DNA from 2 places in the Streptomyces sp. NPDC059897 genome. Region 2 is predicted to be linked to the other one. Evidence: riboswitches for the same ligand, from Rfam matches in the RefSeq annotation. Region 2 holds a riboswitch; the other holds the start of a gene.
What was found. A riboswitch is a leader RNA that binds a small molecule or an ion and turns the genes downstream of it on or off. The one in region 2 is predicted to bind cobalamin.

Region 1 (7,529 bases), on a different contig from region 2:
TGGCGTCCGGGTCGCTGACCAGGGCGGGCACGCTCCCGGTCCAGGCGAGGTCGGGATCGCGCGTGGCGCCCCCTGCCGCGGCCTCGGCACGGACGACCCGCTCGGTCGCCGAGCGGAGGAGCTCGCGGGTGGCGGCCGTCGTGGAGCGGATGTTGATGCCCAGCTCGGCGTCGTCGGGAATGATGTTGTCCTTGGTGCCGGCCTGCATGCGGCCCACCGTGACGACCGCAGTCTCCGACGGAGGCACCTCGCGGGCGACGACACCTTGCAGCCGGGTCACCACGTGGGCGGCCATCAGCACCGGGTCGATGGCGGCCTCCGGACGTGATCCGTGCCCGCCGCGACCGTGCAGGGTGACATCGAGGGAGTCGGAGGCGGCCATCACCGGTCCGCTGCCGTGGCCGATGAACCCGGCGGGCAGCGGCCCCACATGCTGGCCCAGCACGACCTCCGGGGCGGGGAACCGCTCGAACAGCCCGTCGTCGACCATGCCGCGGGCGCCGCACCCGAGTTCCTCAGCGGGCTGGAACACCAGCAGCAGCGTGCCGCGCCACTGCTCGCGCGCCCCGGCCAGCAGGGTCGCCGCCCCGACCAGGCAGGCCGCGTGCATGTCGTGCCCGCACGCGTGCATGACCGGCACGTCCTTGCCCTCGCGGTCCACCGCGCGGGCGACGCTGGCGTAGGGCAGCCCGGTCTTCTCCTCCACCGGCAGCGCGTCGAAGTCGGCGCGCAGCATGACGACGGGTCCCTCGCCGTTGCGCACCACGCCGACCACGCCGGTCGTGCCGACACCTTCGACGACCTCGTCGACACCGGCGGCCCGCAGCCGCCGCGCGAGCACATCGGCCGATCGTGTTTCCTGAAGTGACAGCTCCGGGTGCTCGTGGAGGTCCCGGTAGAGGTCGGCCAGATCGTCCCTGATTCCGTCAAGGCCTGCGACAACCGCGTGCGTCATGATCCAACCTCTCTGCTGCGTATGGTCGGTTCAGTGTCACCCAAGGGAGAGGCAAAAATGAGTGGCCCGGTTCCGGCGCGGCGTGCGAGGGTCCGGGCATGTCGCGCGAGTTCGAGTCACCCGAGTCCGTCTTCGGGCCTGTCACATCGGTCGAGTCCACGGACGGGACGGCCATCGCTCACCGCCGGTTCGGCTCCGGCCCACCGGTCGTCATGGTCCACGGCTCCGGCGGCGGGCTGCACTCCTGGCAGCCCGTGGCCGAACGCCTCGCCGACCGCTACGAGGTGTGGCTGCCCGCGCGGCGCGGCCACGCCCCGAGCGGACCGGCCCGCTCGCCCAAGCACTTCGCCGACGAGGTGGCGGACCTCGCGGCACTCATCGCCACGATCGGCCGCCCCGTGCACCTGGCCGGCATGTCCTACGGCGCGAACGTCGCCCTGCACGCGGCGGCGGCCGGCCTGCCGGTGCGCTCGCTGGTGCTGTGGGAGCCGCCGCTGTACGCGGCGGGCGCCGAACTGGCTCCCGTACTGGCGGAGTTCCAGAAGCTGACCGCGAAGGGCGATCAGCGGCGTGCCGACCGGCTGCTGGCGGAGAGGGTGGCCCGTGTCCCGGCGGCGCTCCTGGACCTGATGGAGCCCGCAGAGACCGCAGAGCCCAGCGAGAGCGGGAGTGAGAGCGACCCCGAGGAGGCACAGGGCTGGTGCGGCGACCTCGAATCGCTGATCGCGGACTCGGCGGACGTGGACCGCTGGTCCGACATCACCGTCCCGACCCTGCTGATGCGGGGCGCCGACACCTGGGACCCGATGCCGGCGACCCTCGACCGCCTCGCGGCGGCCCTGCCCAAGGTCACGTACACGTCGTTCCCGGGGCAGATGCACTTCGCGCCGTCACTCGTACCCGACGCGGTGGCGGCGGAGATCGCCGACTTCTTGCCGCACACCTGAGACGTCCCTGCCTTTCACGCCCCGATTTGCGCCGCGAGATCCGCCAGATCGGCGGCGTGGAAGTCGAACCGGTCGGAGGCCGCGGGCGGGTCGCCGACGGGGCGGGCGACGTAGGCGGTACGCAGCCCCAGGGCCTGGGCCGCGCGCAGGTCCCAGGCGTGGGTGGCGACCATCAGCAGCCGCTCCGGCGGTCGCCCGGACACGTCGACGGCCAGCCGGTAGACCGCCGGGTCCGGCTTGTACGCCCGGGCGTCCTCGGCGGACAGCGCCTGGTGCCAGCGCAGACCCGCGTGGGCGTTGAGGCCGAGCAGCGCCGTCCGGCTCGCGTTGGACAGCCCCATCAACGGGAACCGCTCGGCGAGCCGGGCCAGCCCCGCCACCGTGTCCGGCCACGGCGGAAGCCTGCGCCCCGCCAGGCCCAACTCGGCGACCGCGGCCGCGTCCTCGACCCCGGCGGCGTCCGCGACGAGCCGCGCGGCCTCCAGGTCGATGACGTCGCTGGCGGCGTAGGCCCGGTCACCCTCGCATACGCGCCGCTGCTCGCGCTCGATGTGCTGCTGCCACAGCGCGAGAAGCTTCTCGACGGTGAAGTCGTCGAGGCCCGGGGCGAGTTGACGAATCCCGGCACGGATTCCGGCGGGTTCGTCGACGAGCGTTCCCAGCACGTCGAACACGAGGGCGTCGATATCGGGCGATGGCTTGAGCTCGGACATGAGGTGTCTCCCGGAGGGCGGGGGTGTGCTGCCGGCCATTGATCCAACGCCACCGGCAGCCACCCGGATTCCCGCATCGCACGCGCCGCCCGACCGGAAGCCACCGGAAGCCACCAGAAGGCATCGAAGCTAGTTGAAGCTCCCCTCCTCCTCCGGCAGATACGTCACCTGTGGCCGCCGCGTCCGCGGGTGGACGGTGACCTCGGCGTTCACCTCGTAGACCTCGGCGAGGAGCCGCGGGGTGAGCACCTCGTGCGGTGGGCCCGACGCGACGACCGACCCTTCCCGCAGGACGTACAGACGGTCGCAGTAGTGGGCGGCCAGATTGAGGTCGTGGAGGGCCACCAGGACCGTCGCGGGCAGCCGGCGCAGCGCCGAGAGGATCTCCAGCTGGTGGCGGATGTCGAGGTGGTTGGTGGGTTCGTCGAGGACGAGGAGGGAGGGTTGCTGGGCCAGGGCGCGGGCGATGAGGACGCGCTGGCGTTCGCCGCCGGAGAGGTGGGCGAAGGACCGGTCGGCGAGGTCGACGGCGTCGACGGAGGCCAGTGCCGCCTCGATCAGTGCGGCGTCCTCCGCCGTGTCGCCCGCCAACAGGCGCTTGTGCGGGGCCCGCCCCATCGCGACGACCTCTCTCACCGTCAACTCCACGTCCGCCCCCGCGTCCTGCACGACGGCGGCCACCGTGCGGGCCAGCCTGCGCACCGGCAGTGACCACGCGTCGGCGCCGTCCACGCGCACGGTCCCCGCGTCCGGGCGCAGCACGCGGTACACGGCCCGCAGCAGTGTGGACTTGCCGCTGCCGTTGGGCCCGACGAGGCCGATGGTCTCGCCGGGGCGGGCGGTCAGCGAGACGTCGTCGACCAGTCGTCGTGCGCCCGCCGTGACGGTGACGTTCTCGACGTGAAGGTCGGCGGGTGTCATCCGGCACCTCCCGCGTTCTGGCGCCGCGCGTCCCGCCGCATCAGCCACAGGAAGAACGGGCCGCCGCACAGCGCAGTGAGCACACCGACCGGGATCTCCATCGGCGCGGCGACCGTCCGCGCCGCGATGTCCGCCCACACGAGGAACACCGCACCTCCCAGGGCCGCCGTCGGCAGCACGCGCCGGTGGTCGCCGCCGACGAGCAGACGCACGATGTGCGGCAGCATCAGGCCGACGAAACCGATCGGCCCGGCCGCCGCGACCAGCACACCGGTGACGAGCGAGACCAGCACGAACATTCGGGCGCGGAAACGGGCCACGTCCAGGCCCATCGTCGTGGCCGCCTCCTCGCCCGCCAGCAGCAGGTTCAGGTTCGGCGCCTGCACCATGAGGACGCCGATCCCGAGGAGCAGGCCGAGTCCCGGCAGCCACAGCGAGTTCCAGGACACCCCGCCCAGACCGCCGAGCGTCCAGGCGAGCACCGTACGTGCCTCGTTGCCGCGGTCCGTGGTGAGCAGCAGCAGGTTGAGCAGCGCGCTGAGGATCGACGCGACCGCCACCCCCGACAGGATCAGGCGGCCGGACGTGATGCGGCCGCCGGTGCGCGCGGTGGCGTAGACGAGGACCAGCGCGCCGAGCGCGCCCGCGAACGCCGCCGCCGACAGTGACATCGCGCCGAACACGCCGACCCCGAACACGAGGACCGCGACCGCGCCGAGCGAGGCGCCGGACGAGACACCGAGGAGGTACGGCTCGGCGAGCGGATTGCGCACCAGGGCCTGAAGTGCCGTGCCGACGACCGCGAGACCGGCGCCGGTCATGGCCCCGAGCAGGACGCGCGGCGCCCGCACGTCGAGCACGATCGTCTCCCGCGCCCGCGACCAGTCCGCCTCACCCCACCCATCGAAGCCCAGCGCGTGCGTCACGATGCCCCACACCTGGCCGGCCGGTACGTGCACCGAGCCGATGGCGAGTCCGGCCGTGAGCGAGACGAAAAGCAGCGCGGCGAGCACGACCAGAGTGGCGGTGAGCCGCACCCTCTGGCCGATGTGTCGTTCCCGCGCCCCGCCCGGTGTCCGCTCGTCGGCCACCGCGGGCGCCGTCACTTGAAGCTCTCCGGGTGCAGCCCGCGCGCAAGACCCTCCACCGCGTACGCCGACCGGACCCCGACCAGCGTCGCGGTCAACGGCAGCACCACGAACCGCTTGTGCTTGATGGCGGGTACGTCGGCGAGCGCGGGCTGCGCCAGCAGGTACCGCTTCTTCTGCTCGACGCTCTTGTCGCCCGCGTAGTCGTAGATCGCGATGACCTCCGGCCTGCGGTCGACGACCTGCTCCCAGGAGACATCACCGAACACGTCGTCCAGATCGGCGAACACATTGCGGCCGCCCGCCTGGTCGATCAGCTGCGTGCCCAGGCCCTTGCCGCCCGCGGTGAAGGCGGACTTGTCGCCGCTGTCGTACACGAACACGGGGACGTCCGGCCTGCCCCGGACGGCGGCGCTCGCCTTCTCCACCCGTCGGCGGAGGTCGGAGACGAGCGCGTCGGCACGGTCGGAGACCCCGAAGATCTTGCCGATGGTGCGTATCTCGGCGTAGGTGTCCCGCATCGTCACGTTCTTCTCGCCGCAGTACTCGCGGTTGAGGTACGTGTCGATGCCCGCGTCGGCGAGCGCCTTGCGCGAGCGGCCCTCCTTCTCGTCGAACGCGCTGGAGTAGCCGCCGTAGACGAAGTCGGGTTCGGCTTCGAGGACCTTCTCGAACGAGGGCGCCTTCGCGGCGAGTTCGGGCACCGACGCGTAGTCCTTGCGCAGGCTCGGCAGGACGGCGGAGTCGGGGAACGCCGTGCCGACCATGCGGTCCTTCAGGCCGAGGGAGAGCAGGAGTTCGGCGGGATGCTGATGGATGGTCACCGCGCGGGACGGCGGCCTGTCGTACGTCGTCCTGACGCCGCAGTTGTCGATGGTGACGGGGAATCCCTCGGCGGCCGACGACCGCGGGCGGCCGTCGGCGCCTGCGGGATCCGGTCCGGACGGGCCGCAGGCGGCGGTGAGTACTGTCGCCGACAGTGCGGCGAGGGCAGCCGTGACACGCACGACGAAGCGCCGCCGTCGCACACGGGTGAGTCTCCGTACATGGGAGAGGGGAAGGTCATGGGGACGGTACGGACCGTCGTACACGTGAAGCCTCCTACGGAGTCCGCGCTCCTCGGAATGAGCCCGCGACGGGCCAGTGACCTGACTCCCGGGCCGCGCTGACGCGCGCCGCCCGGTCACAGTGGCGGGACCGTGCCGGATTCGCACCGGCTTCCTGTCACCCGTCGCGGTGATGACCCGGCGATCCTACGTGCCTTCCACGCTGCGCACGCGGGGTTGCGAACCTGCCGGTGATCACGGTGGCGGGGATGCCAAGATGGGGCGGCCATGACCACACGCCGGAACGCTCGCGCTGGACGGGCCGCGATGTTCGCGGCCGTCTGCGTGCTGCTCACGGCCATCGCGCACACGCTCATGTCCGGTGACACCGTGCCGTGGTGGGCGCTGGCCGCCGGATTCGCGATCACCGGTGGAGCGGCGTGTGTGCCCGCGGGTCGCGAGCGCGGAATCCTGCCGGTCGTGGGCCTGGCGGTGGCGGCGCAGGCGGTGCTGCACCTCTTCTTCTCGTGGGCGCAGGTCGTCGCGCACCCGGCGGCTTCAGGCGGTTCCGTCGCCGGGCAGTGGCTGGACCATGTGCTGTGCCGCGCGCCCATGGAACCGACGGATGCCATGGGCGGCATGCCCATGGGTGCCATGCCGCCCGATGCGATGGGCGGCATGCACGAAATGGCGCATGCCGGTCACGACGTGAGCGGCATGTCTCCCACCGGCATGCTGATGGCCCACCTGCTGGCCGCCGTGCTGAGCGGGCTCTGGCTCGCGTACGGCGAGCAGGCCGCGTTCCGCCTCGCGCGGTGCGTCGTCGACCGGATCGTCGCGCCGCTGACGCTCCCGTTCCGCCTTCCGGTTCCGCCGCACCGGCCGCGCATCCACGTCCGCCGCACCCGGCCCGCCCGTACACCGCGCGAACTCCTCCTCGCGCACCCCATCACCTCCAGGGGCCCACCCGCAGGGAACGCTGTCGCCTGACGACAGCCGGTTCACCCGAGGCTGCGCCGCACCCTCGGGCGTCGGCCGTGCGCACGCCCCGGACGGGCCCGCACGGCCGAGTCCCCTTGCCACGCACCGGATCCGGATGTGCCCAGGGCCGCCGTCGAGAGGCGGGGCCCGCGCCCGGACTCCGTGCTGCCCGAAACTGGAGGACCACGTTGTCCATCACCTCCGAGACGTCAGACACCTCTGCCTCCCGCCCAGCAGAAGAGACCCGGCAAGCGCCGCCCACCGACCGGTCGCCGTGGGCATCGCTTCGCCCGCTGGTGCTCCGACTGCACTTCTACGCAGGGGTGTTCGTCGCCCCATTCCTGTTCGTCGCCGCGGTCACGGGACTGCTCTACGCGGGCTCGTTCCAGGCCGAGAAGATCGTGTACGCCCATGAGCTGAACGTCCCCGTGGGTAAGTCCGAGCTGCCCATCGCCGATCAGGTCGCCGCCGCCCGCAAGGCCCACCCCGAAGGGGACATCAGCGCGGTGCGGCCGTCTCCCGAGGCCGGGGCGACGACACGCGTCATGCTCTCCGGCGTCGCGGGTGTCGACGCCGAGCACACGCTCGCGGTGTTCGTGAACCCGTACAACGGCGAGGTCCGTGGCGCCCTCGAACAGTACGGATCGACCGGCGCGCTGCCCCTGCGCACCTGGATCGACGAGCTCCACCGCGACCTCCACCTCGGCCAAGTGGGCCGTCTCTACAGCGAGTTCGCGGCCAGCTGGATGTGGGTGATCGCGGGCGGCGGACTCGTCCTCTGGTTCAGTCGGCGTCGCGCACGTCGGGCGATCCGAGGGACGTCCGGCCGCAGGCGCACCCTCTCGCTGCACGGTTCGGTGGGTGTCTGGGCGGCGCTC
Region 2 (7,529 bases):
GGCTCGCGGTCATCGAGGACGCGGCGGCCGTGAGCGAAGACGTTCGGGCGGCGCGGGGACGGACGCCGCAGCCGTTCCGGGTGCTGCTCAACCCGTCGTACGAGGACGCGGGCGGGCGCCGGGTCGCCTTCTACGAGGGGTGCCTGAGCGTGCCGGGCTACCAGGCCGTGGTCGCCCGGCACGAGCGCGTGCGGCTGCGCGCCCTCGACGAACAAGGGCGCGCGGTCGACGAGGAGTTCACGGGCTGGCCCGCGCGGATCGTGCAGCACGAGACGGACCACCTGAACGGCATGCTCTACCTGGACCGGGCCGAGCTGCGGTCCCTTTCGTCCACGCAGACACCCGAAGCGGTGGAGCGCTGGGCGCAGCCGACACCCCAACTCGCCGCGCGCGAGCTGGGGTTCGACCTGCCGCCGTCCGACTGACCGTCAGCTCAGCTGCGGCATCTCGCCCTTGGCCGACGTCACGTCGATGACCGAGAACGCGGCCCCCTGCGGGTCACCCACCGCCGCGAACCGTCCGAAGGGGGTGTCGACCGGCCCGAAGTGCAGCTGGCCGCCCAGGCGTTGGACGGTGCCGACGGCCGCGTCGCAGTCCTCGACGACGAAGTACACGTTGACGTAGCTCGGCACCTGCGGCGGGAAGTCGTCCGTCATCTGCATGCGGCCCATGGCGGGTTCGCCGTTCAGCTCCCACACGTTGAAGTCGATCTTCTCGTCCTCCATCTTCTTCACGTCGTAGCCGAAGACGGCCGGGAAGAAGGAGTCGGTCCGCGCGGCGTTGCGGGTGTTGACCTCGGCCCAGCAGAACGCGCCGGGCTCGTTGACCTTCTCGAAGCCCTCGTGGGTGTCCGGCTGCCAGACGCTGAAGACCACGCCCGCGGGGTCCTGGGCGGTGAGCATCGTGCCGAACGACGCGACCTGCATCGGGTCCATCATGAGGCTGCCGCCCGCGCCCTTGATCCGCTCGGCGACCGACTCGATGTCCGCGGTGGCGAGGTACAGGTTCCAGGCGGGGTGCACGCCCTCCGCGCCGGGCATCTGCGGCACGAGCGCGGCCACGTGCTTGCCGTCGGGCGCCTTGGCCTGCGTGTAGTTGCCGAACTCGGCGCTGCCCTCGTCGTAGGTCCAGCCGAACAGCTCCGTGTAGAAGCTCTTCGCGGCCTCCAGGTCGGGGAACATGGCGTCGGCCCAGATTGGCGCGCCTTCAGGACGAGCGGACATGACGCGACACCCTTCCGTCGGTCACCGGGCACGACGCGGCCCGGCAGGTATGGGTCCACGCTAGGCGCGACGGGCGCGCGGCGCGATCCGGCGGAGCCGGTCGGGAGACGGAATTCCGGGCCCCGGGCGCGGGCACCGCATCAGCCGGCGAACGGCGCCGCGCCGGCCTGCTGAGCCCCGTTCAGCGGCGCGTGGCCACGACCAGCCTGCACCGCGGGCTGCCGTCGGGGCGCGCGCCGAGGTCGGGCAGCGCGTACAGGGTGACGTCGAATCCGGCGTGGTCCAGTGCGCGGCGGACGTCGGAGAGGCGGAACGGCCGGTAGTACATGACGAACGGGGGCCGCCACACCGCGTTGCGCACGCGCATCGCGCCGTCGAAGCCGAGCATCGCCCAGTAGGCCATCGAGCCGGGGCTCGCGGGCGCGGGCAGCGGGAACGCGAACTGCCCGCCGGGGCGCAGCACTTGGCACACTTCGGAGAACAGCCGCGGCCATTCGCGCGGCAGGAAGTGCCCGAACGCCCCGAAGCTCACCACCAGGTCGAAGGCCTCGTCGAAGGGCAGCGCGAGGGCGTCCGCGCGGACGTGGTGGGCGGCCGGTTCGGCGCGCCGCGCGACGTCCAGCATTCCGTCGCTGAAGTCCACGCCCACGGCCCGGCCGACGCCCGCCTCGCGCAGCACGCGCAGGCCCGCCCCGGTGCCGCAGCACAGGTCGAGCCCGGTGCCGTAAGGGCCGAGCGGGGCGAGCGCGCGGCCCACCGCGTCGAGCACGACATCCGGGGTGCGGAACGGCGTGTGGTCGAACTTCGGCGCCAGCAGGTCGTAGCCGCGCTCGACCGAGGACAGCGCCTGAACGGCCAGCTCGCGGAGGGTGGGACCCTGATCGGTGAACATGGCGGATCAGCATAGGGCGGACGCGAGCCGAAGCCGGGGCTTGCCGCGCGGCAGGTGTCGGGTGGTACGGTCTTAGCGGTACATGTGCTCGCCCGTTTCGAGGCGCCGGTACCGAATCTCTCTTTTCAGCGCACTTTCAGCGCACGCGGTTCGACCGTCTCTCTGTCACCGCACAGCGCACGTCATTCCTGGTCAGCGGCTTCTGGCGGGCTCTTCACCCGTTGCCGTGGCACCACGGTTCTCCCCGGCCGCGGGGCGCGCTCTGCCGCCCCCGCCCTTCGCCGGATCCCCTCCCTTCCCTGCCCTTGTACGCCTGCCGCTGGACGCCTGCCGCGTCCGGCCCGGCCCCGCGAAAGGACCTGTGATCGTCATGACCACGGCCACCACCACGAGCACCGTCACATCCGAAGAACCAGCACCCGTCCGCGCCGCCGGCGTCCTCGACATCGGCGGGAACGGGCACGGTTTCCTGCGGGCGGCCGACCTGGAACCCGCGTCGCACGACGTCCAGGTGCCCGCCCACCTCATCCGCCGACTCGGCCTGCGCAAGGGCGACTTCGTCGAGGGAACCTGCGGCAAGCCGCACAGCCTCGCGCACGTCGAGACCGTCGGCGGCGCGCCCGCCGACGCGAGCCGCGACCGCCCGCGCTTCGCCGACCTCACCCCGCTGCACCCCAGCGAGCGCTTCCGCCTGGAGCACCCGGCCGCCGGGCTCGCCGGACGCGTCGTCGACCTGTTCACCCCCATCGGCAAGGGGCAGCGGGGCCTGCTCGTCGCGCCGCCGAAGACCGGCAAGACGGTGCTGCTGCAACAGCTCGCCGCCGCGTTCGCCGCGAACCACCCCGAGGTCCACCTCATGGTGGTGCTCGTCGACGAACGCCCCGAGGAAGTCACCGACATGCGCCGCTCCGTGCGCGGCGAGGTGTACGCCTCGACGTTCGACCGCCCGGCGAAGGCGCACATCGCGCTCGCCGAACTCGCCGTCGAGCGCGCCAAGCGCCTCACCGAGCAGGGCCGCGACGTGGTGATCCTCCTCGACTCCCTCACCCGGCTGTGCCGGGCGCACAACAACGCGGCCTCCACCAGCGGCCGCACCCTGTCGGGCGGTGTCGACGCCGCCGCCCTGCACGGCCCGAAGCGCTTCTTCGGCGCGGCCCGCGACGCCGAGGAGGCCGGCTCGCTGACCATCCTCGCGACCGCCCTCGTCGACACCGGCTCCCGCGCCGACGACTACTACTTCGAGGAGCTCAAGAGCACCGGAAACATGGAGCTGCGCCTCGACCGCGTCCTCGCGCAGCGCCGCGTCCACCCCGCCGTCGAGCTCACACCCTCCGGCACCCGCCGCGAGGAACTCCTGCTCCCCGCCGCCGAGTTGACCGTCGTACGCGGACTGCGGCGCGCCCTGCAGAGCCGTGACCCGGCCGCCTCCTACGAGGCCCTCCTCGACAAGCTGCGCCAGACCCCGGACAACGCCGCGTTCCTGCGCCAGGCGCACTCCACGGTGCCCGTCGCCTGACCCGCACCGCCCGACCCGCACCGCCCGACCGCACCCCCGAGTGCGTAATACTCGACCTATGAACGCGAGCATTACGCGCCGTGGTGGCCCCCCGGCCGTCACCGTCCGGCGGGCCACCGCGCGGGACGCCCGGCGCCTCACCCGCCTCGTACGCGGCTCCAGCGCCTACCGGGACCCGTACGCCTCCATGGTCGCGGGCTACCGGGTGGGCCCCGACTACATCGAGGCGCACCACGTCTACGTGGCCGTGGATCCGGCCGACGAGCGGGTGCTGGGCTTCTACGCGCTGCTCGCCGAGCCGCCGGAGCTGGACCTGATGTTCGTCGCCGACGAGGCGCAGGGCCGGGGCATCGGGCGGCTGCTCGTCGACCACATGCGGGAGCGGGCCCTGGCGGCGGGCCTCGACCATGTCCGGGTCGTCGCGCACCCGCCCGCCGAGGGCTTCTACCGGGGCATGGGAGCCCACCGCACCGGCACGGTGCCCGCGCGTCCGCCGGTCGCCTGGGACCGGCCCGAACTCGAATTCCCCATTCCCCCGGCCGCCTGAGGGGTTCCGCCCTCGGCCCGTACGGCGCACACTCGTGGGCGTCGGAATGCGGCAAGGAGGCCACATTGGGCAGCAGTCAGGCACGCGCCGAGGCGTTCGACGTGATCGTGGAGATCCCGCAGGGGTCCCGGAACAAATACGAGATGGACCACGATCTCGGCCGGATCCGGCTCGACCGGATGCTGTTCACGTCGACGCAGTACCCCGCGGACTACGGCTACATCACCGGCACGCTCGGCGGCGACGGCGACCCGCTGGACGCGCTCGTCCTGACCGGCGACGCGACGTTCCCCGGCTGCGCCATCGAGTGCCGGGCGATCGGCATGTTCGTGATGAGCGACGAGAAGGGCCCGGACGAGAAGGTCCTGTGCGTTCCCGCGCACGATCCGCGGCACGACGCGACCCGGGACATCGAGGACATCCCCGAGTTCGACCGCCTGGAGATCACCCACTTCTTCGAGGTCTACAAGGATCTGGAGCCGGGCAAATCGGTCGACGGCTCCCACTGGGAGGGCCGGGAGAAGGCCTACGAGGAGATCCGCCGGGCCCGCGAGCGCGCTACGGGCAGGTAGTAGGGTGGTCGGGCCGTGGTGCTCGGGAAGACCGGTGACGGCCCCTCAGGGGCCCATTCCGGAGCGGCCCTCGCCACTGTGATCGGGTTCCGGACAGCGACGTCCGGAGCGCGCCGTTCCATCCTGTACGCCACTGGCGGCCGTCGGCCGCTGGGAAGGCCGGAGCGGCGGGCACGCCCGTAAGCCAGGAGACCGGCCGCGGCATCTCACGAAGTGATCCACGAGGTGCTGGAGCGTGATCGACGCATGACCCTGCCCGGGAACTCCCCGACCCCTGCCCTGAACTCCCCTCCCCCTGCCTTTCGTTGGCGCCGCGAGGACACGCTGCGCACGGCCGGACTGATCGCGGTGATCGCCGCGCTGCACGTCGTCGCGTTCGGCGTGCTGTTCCTGCTCGTCGTCCCCGAGCACTACGAAGTGGGCAACAAGGCCTTCGGTATCGGCCTCGGCATCACCGCGTACACGCTCGGCATGCGGCATGCCTTCGACGCCGACCACATCGCGGCCATCGACAACACCACCCGCAAGCTGATGGCGGACGGCAAGCGGCCGGTGTCGGTCGGCTTCTGGTTCGCGCTCGGCCACTCCAGCGTGGTGGTGGCCATGGCGGCGCTCGTCGCGGGCGGCGCGGCGCTCGCCGGCACCCTCATGAACGACAACTCGGCCACCCACCAGGTGCTCGGCGTCGTCGGCACGACCGTCTCCGGCACGTTCCTGTACCTCATCGCGGCGCTCAACCTCGTCGCTCTGATGGGCATCCTCAAGGTCTTCAAGGCGATGCGCGCGGGCTCGTACGACGAGCGGAAGCTCGAGGAGCACCTGGATTCACGGGGGTTCATGAACCGGATCCTCGGCCGCTTCACCAGGTCCATCACCCGGCCCGGCCAGATGTTCCCGCTGGGCTTCCTCTTCGGTCTCGGCTTCGACACCGCGACCGAGGTGACGCTGATGGTGATGGCGGGCAGCGGCGCCGCGGCGGGCCTGCCGTGGTACGCGATCCTGTGCCTGCCGCTGCTGTTCGCCGCGGGCATGAGCCTGTTCGACACCCTCGACGGCACGTTCATGAACTTCGCCTACCAGTGGGCCTTCTCCAACCCGGTCCGCAAGGTGTTCTACAACCTCACCATCACGGGTCTGTCGATCGCGGTCGCGTTCTTCATCGGGACGATCGAACTCGTGGGCGTGCTCCACGACAAGCTCGACCTCAGCGACGCGGTCACCGGGTGGATCGCCGGGCTCGACCTCGACAACGTCGGGTACGTCATCGTCGGCCTGTTCGTGGTCGTGTGGGCGGCGGCCATCGCCTACTGGCGGCTCGCGCGGGTCGAGCAGCGATGGTCGGCGCGGGTGGCCGACGGGGCGTAGCCCGCCCGTAGCGAATAAATCGGTTGCCGGGGTGCGCGGCGCGCTGCTGCACTGGTCCCTGTGCGGCAGTTGCCGCGCATGCCGAGCGTGAGGACCGATTCATGCGCACTGCAGTCCAGTTCCTTCCGAGGGCCACCGCGGATTCCGCCGCCGTGGCATTCCCTTCCCTCAAGGACCCGACTGCCAGTGGCATTGCTGAATCTTGGAATTCTCGCGCACGTCGACGCCGGTAAGACCAGCCTGACCGAGCGGCTCCTGCACTCGGCCGGTGTGATCGACGAACTCGGCCGCGTCGACGACGGGAGCACCCGCACCGACTCCCTCGACCTGGAGCGGCGGCGCGGCATCACCATCAAGTCGGCCGTGGTGTCGTTCCCGGTCGGCGGCACGGACGTGAACCTCGTGGACACGCCCGGCCACCCCGACTTCATCGCCGAGGTCGAGCGCGTGCTCGGTGTGCTCGACGGGGCGGTGCTCGTCGTCTCCGCCGTGGAGGGCGTGCAGGCGCAGACCCGCGTCCTGATGCGCACCCTGCGCCGACTGCGCATCCCCACCGCGGTGTTCGTGAACAAGGTCGACCGCGGCGGCGCCCGCGAGCCGGAGCTCCTCGACGATCTGCGGCTCAAACTCGCGCCCGCCGTGATCCCGATGAACACGGTCGCGCACGGCCTCGGCGGCCGGGACGCACACTGCGTTCCCTACGCCGCCGGGGACACGGCCCATCGCGCCCGCCTGGTCGACGTGCTCTCGGCCCGTGACGACGCGCTTCTGGAGGCGTACGTCAAGGACGAGGAGTCGGTCACGTACGGCCGGCTGGGCGACGTGCTCGCCGAACAGACGTCGCGCGCCGAGGCGCATCCGGTGTACTTCGGCTCGGCGATGACGGGCGCGGGAGTCGACGCGCTCGTGGACGGCATCACACGGCTCCTCCCGACGGCCGACGAGCGGCCCCAACTGCCCTTGTCTGCCCGCGTGTTCAAGGTGGAGCGCGGTCCGGCCGGCGAGAAGGTCGCGTACGCCCGCGTGTTCACGGGGACGCTGCGGGTCCGTGAGCGGCTCGCGCTGCCCGGCGGCGGGGAGGACCGCGTGACGTCGGTGCGTGTCTTCGCGGACGGGGCGGACACACCGTGTACGGAAGCGGGTCCCGGGCAGGTGGCGCGGCTGTGGGGGCTCGGTGGCGTGCGCGTCGGGGACGATCTGGGAGAGCCCCAAGTCCCGGTCAAAGAGCACCACTTCGCGCCGCCGACCCTGGAGACGGTCGTCGACCCCGACCGGCCGGGGCGGCGCGGCGCGCTGCTCGCCGCGCTCACCCAGCTCGCCGAGCAGGACCCGCTGATCGGACTGCGGCAGGACGACATCCGCCAGGAGGTCTTCCTGTCGCTCTACGGCGAGGTGCAGAAGGAGGTCGTGCAGG

Region 1: another riboswitch for cobalamin. It lies ahead of ACFV9W_RS03850 (ABC transporter substrate-binding protein); the one in region 2 lies ahead of ACFV9W_RS25755 (HoxN/HupN/NixA family nickel/cobalt transporter).

The regions. Positions count from the first base shown of each region.
Region 1 covers NZ_JBHWKQ010000002.1:244,409-251,937, reverse strand. The annotation lists gene ACFV9W_RS03875 (amidohydrolase) at 1-955, opposite strand, end outside; gene ACFV9W_RS03870 (alpha/beta fold hydrolase) at 1,054-1,902, shown strand; gene ACFV9W_RS03865 (haloacid dehalogenase type II) at 1,917-2,615, opposite strand; gene ACFV9W_RS03860 (ABC transporter ATP-binding protein) at 2,745-3,536, opposite strand; gene ACFV9W_RS03855 (FecCD family ABC transporter permease) at 3,533-4,642, opposite strand; gene ACFV9W_RS03850 (ABC transporter substrate-binding protein) at 4,639-5,715, opposite strand; cobalamin riboswitch at 5,745-5,887, opposite strand; gene ACFV9W_RS03845 (hypothetical protein) at 5,959-6,660, shown strand; gene ACFV9W_RS03840 (PepSY-associated TM helix domain-containing protein) at 6,846-7,529, shown strand, end outside.
Region 2 covers NZ_JBHWKQ010000025.1:97,684-105,212, reverse strand. The annotation lists gene def (peptide deformylase) at 1-425, shown strand, start outside; gene ACFV9W_RS25780 (VOC family protein) at 429-1,223, opposite strand; gene ACFV9W_RS25775 (class I SAM-dependent methyltransferase) at 1,405-2,115, opposite strand; gene rho (transcription termination factor Rho) at 2,486-3,631, shown strand; gene ACFV9W_RS25765 (GNAT family N-acetyltransferase) at 3,690-4,178, shown strand; gene ACFV9W_RS25760 (inorganic diphosphatase) at 4,244-4,750, shown strand; cobalamin riboswitch at 4,750-4,966, shown strand; gene ACFV9W_RS25755 (HoxN/HupN/NixA family nickel/cobalt transporter) at 4,997-6,115, shown strand; gene ACFV9W_RS25750 (GTP-binding protein) at 6,302-7,529, shown strand, end outside.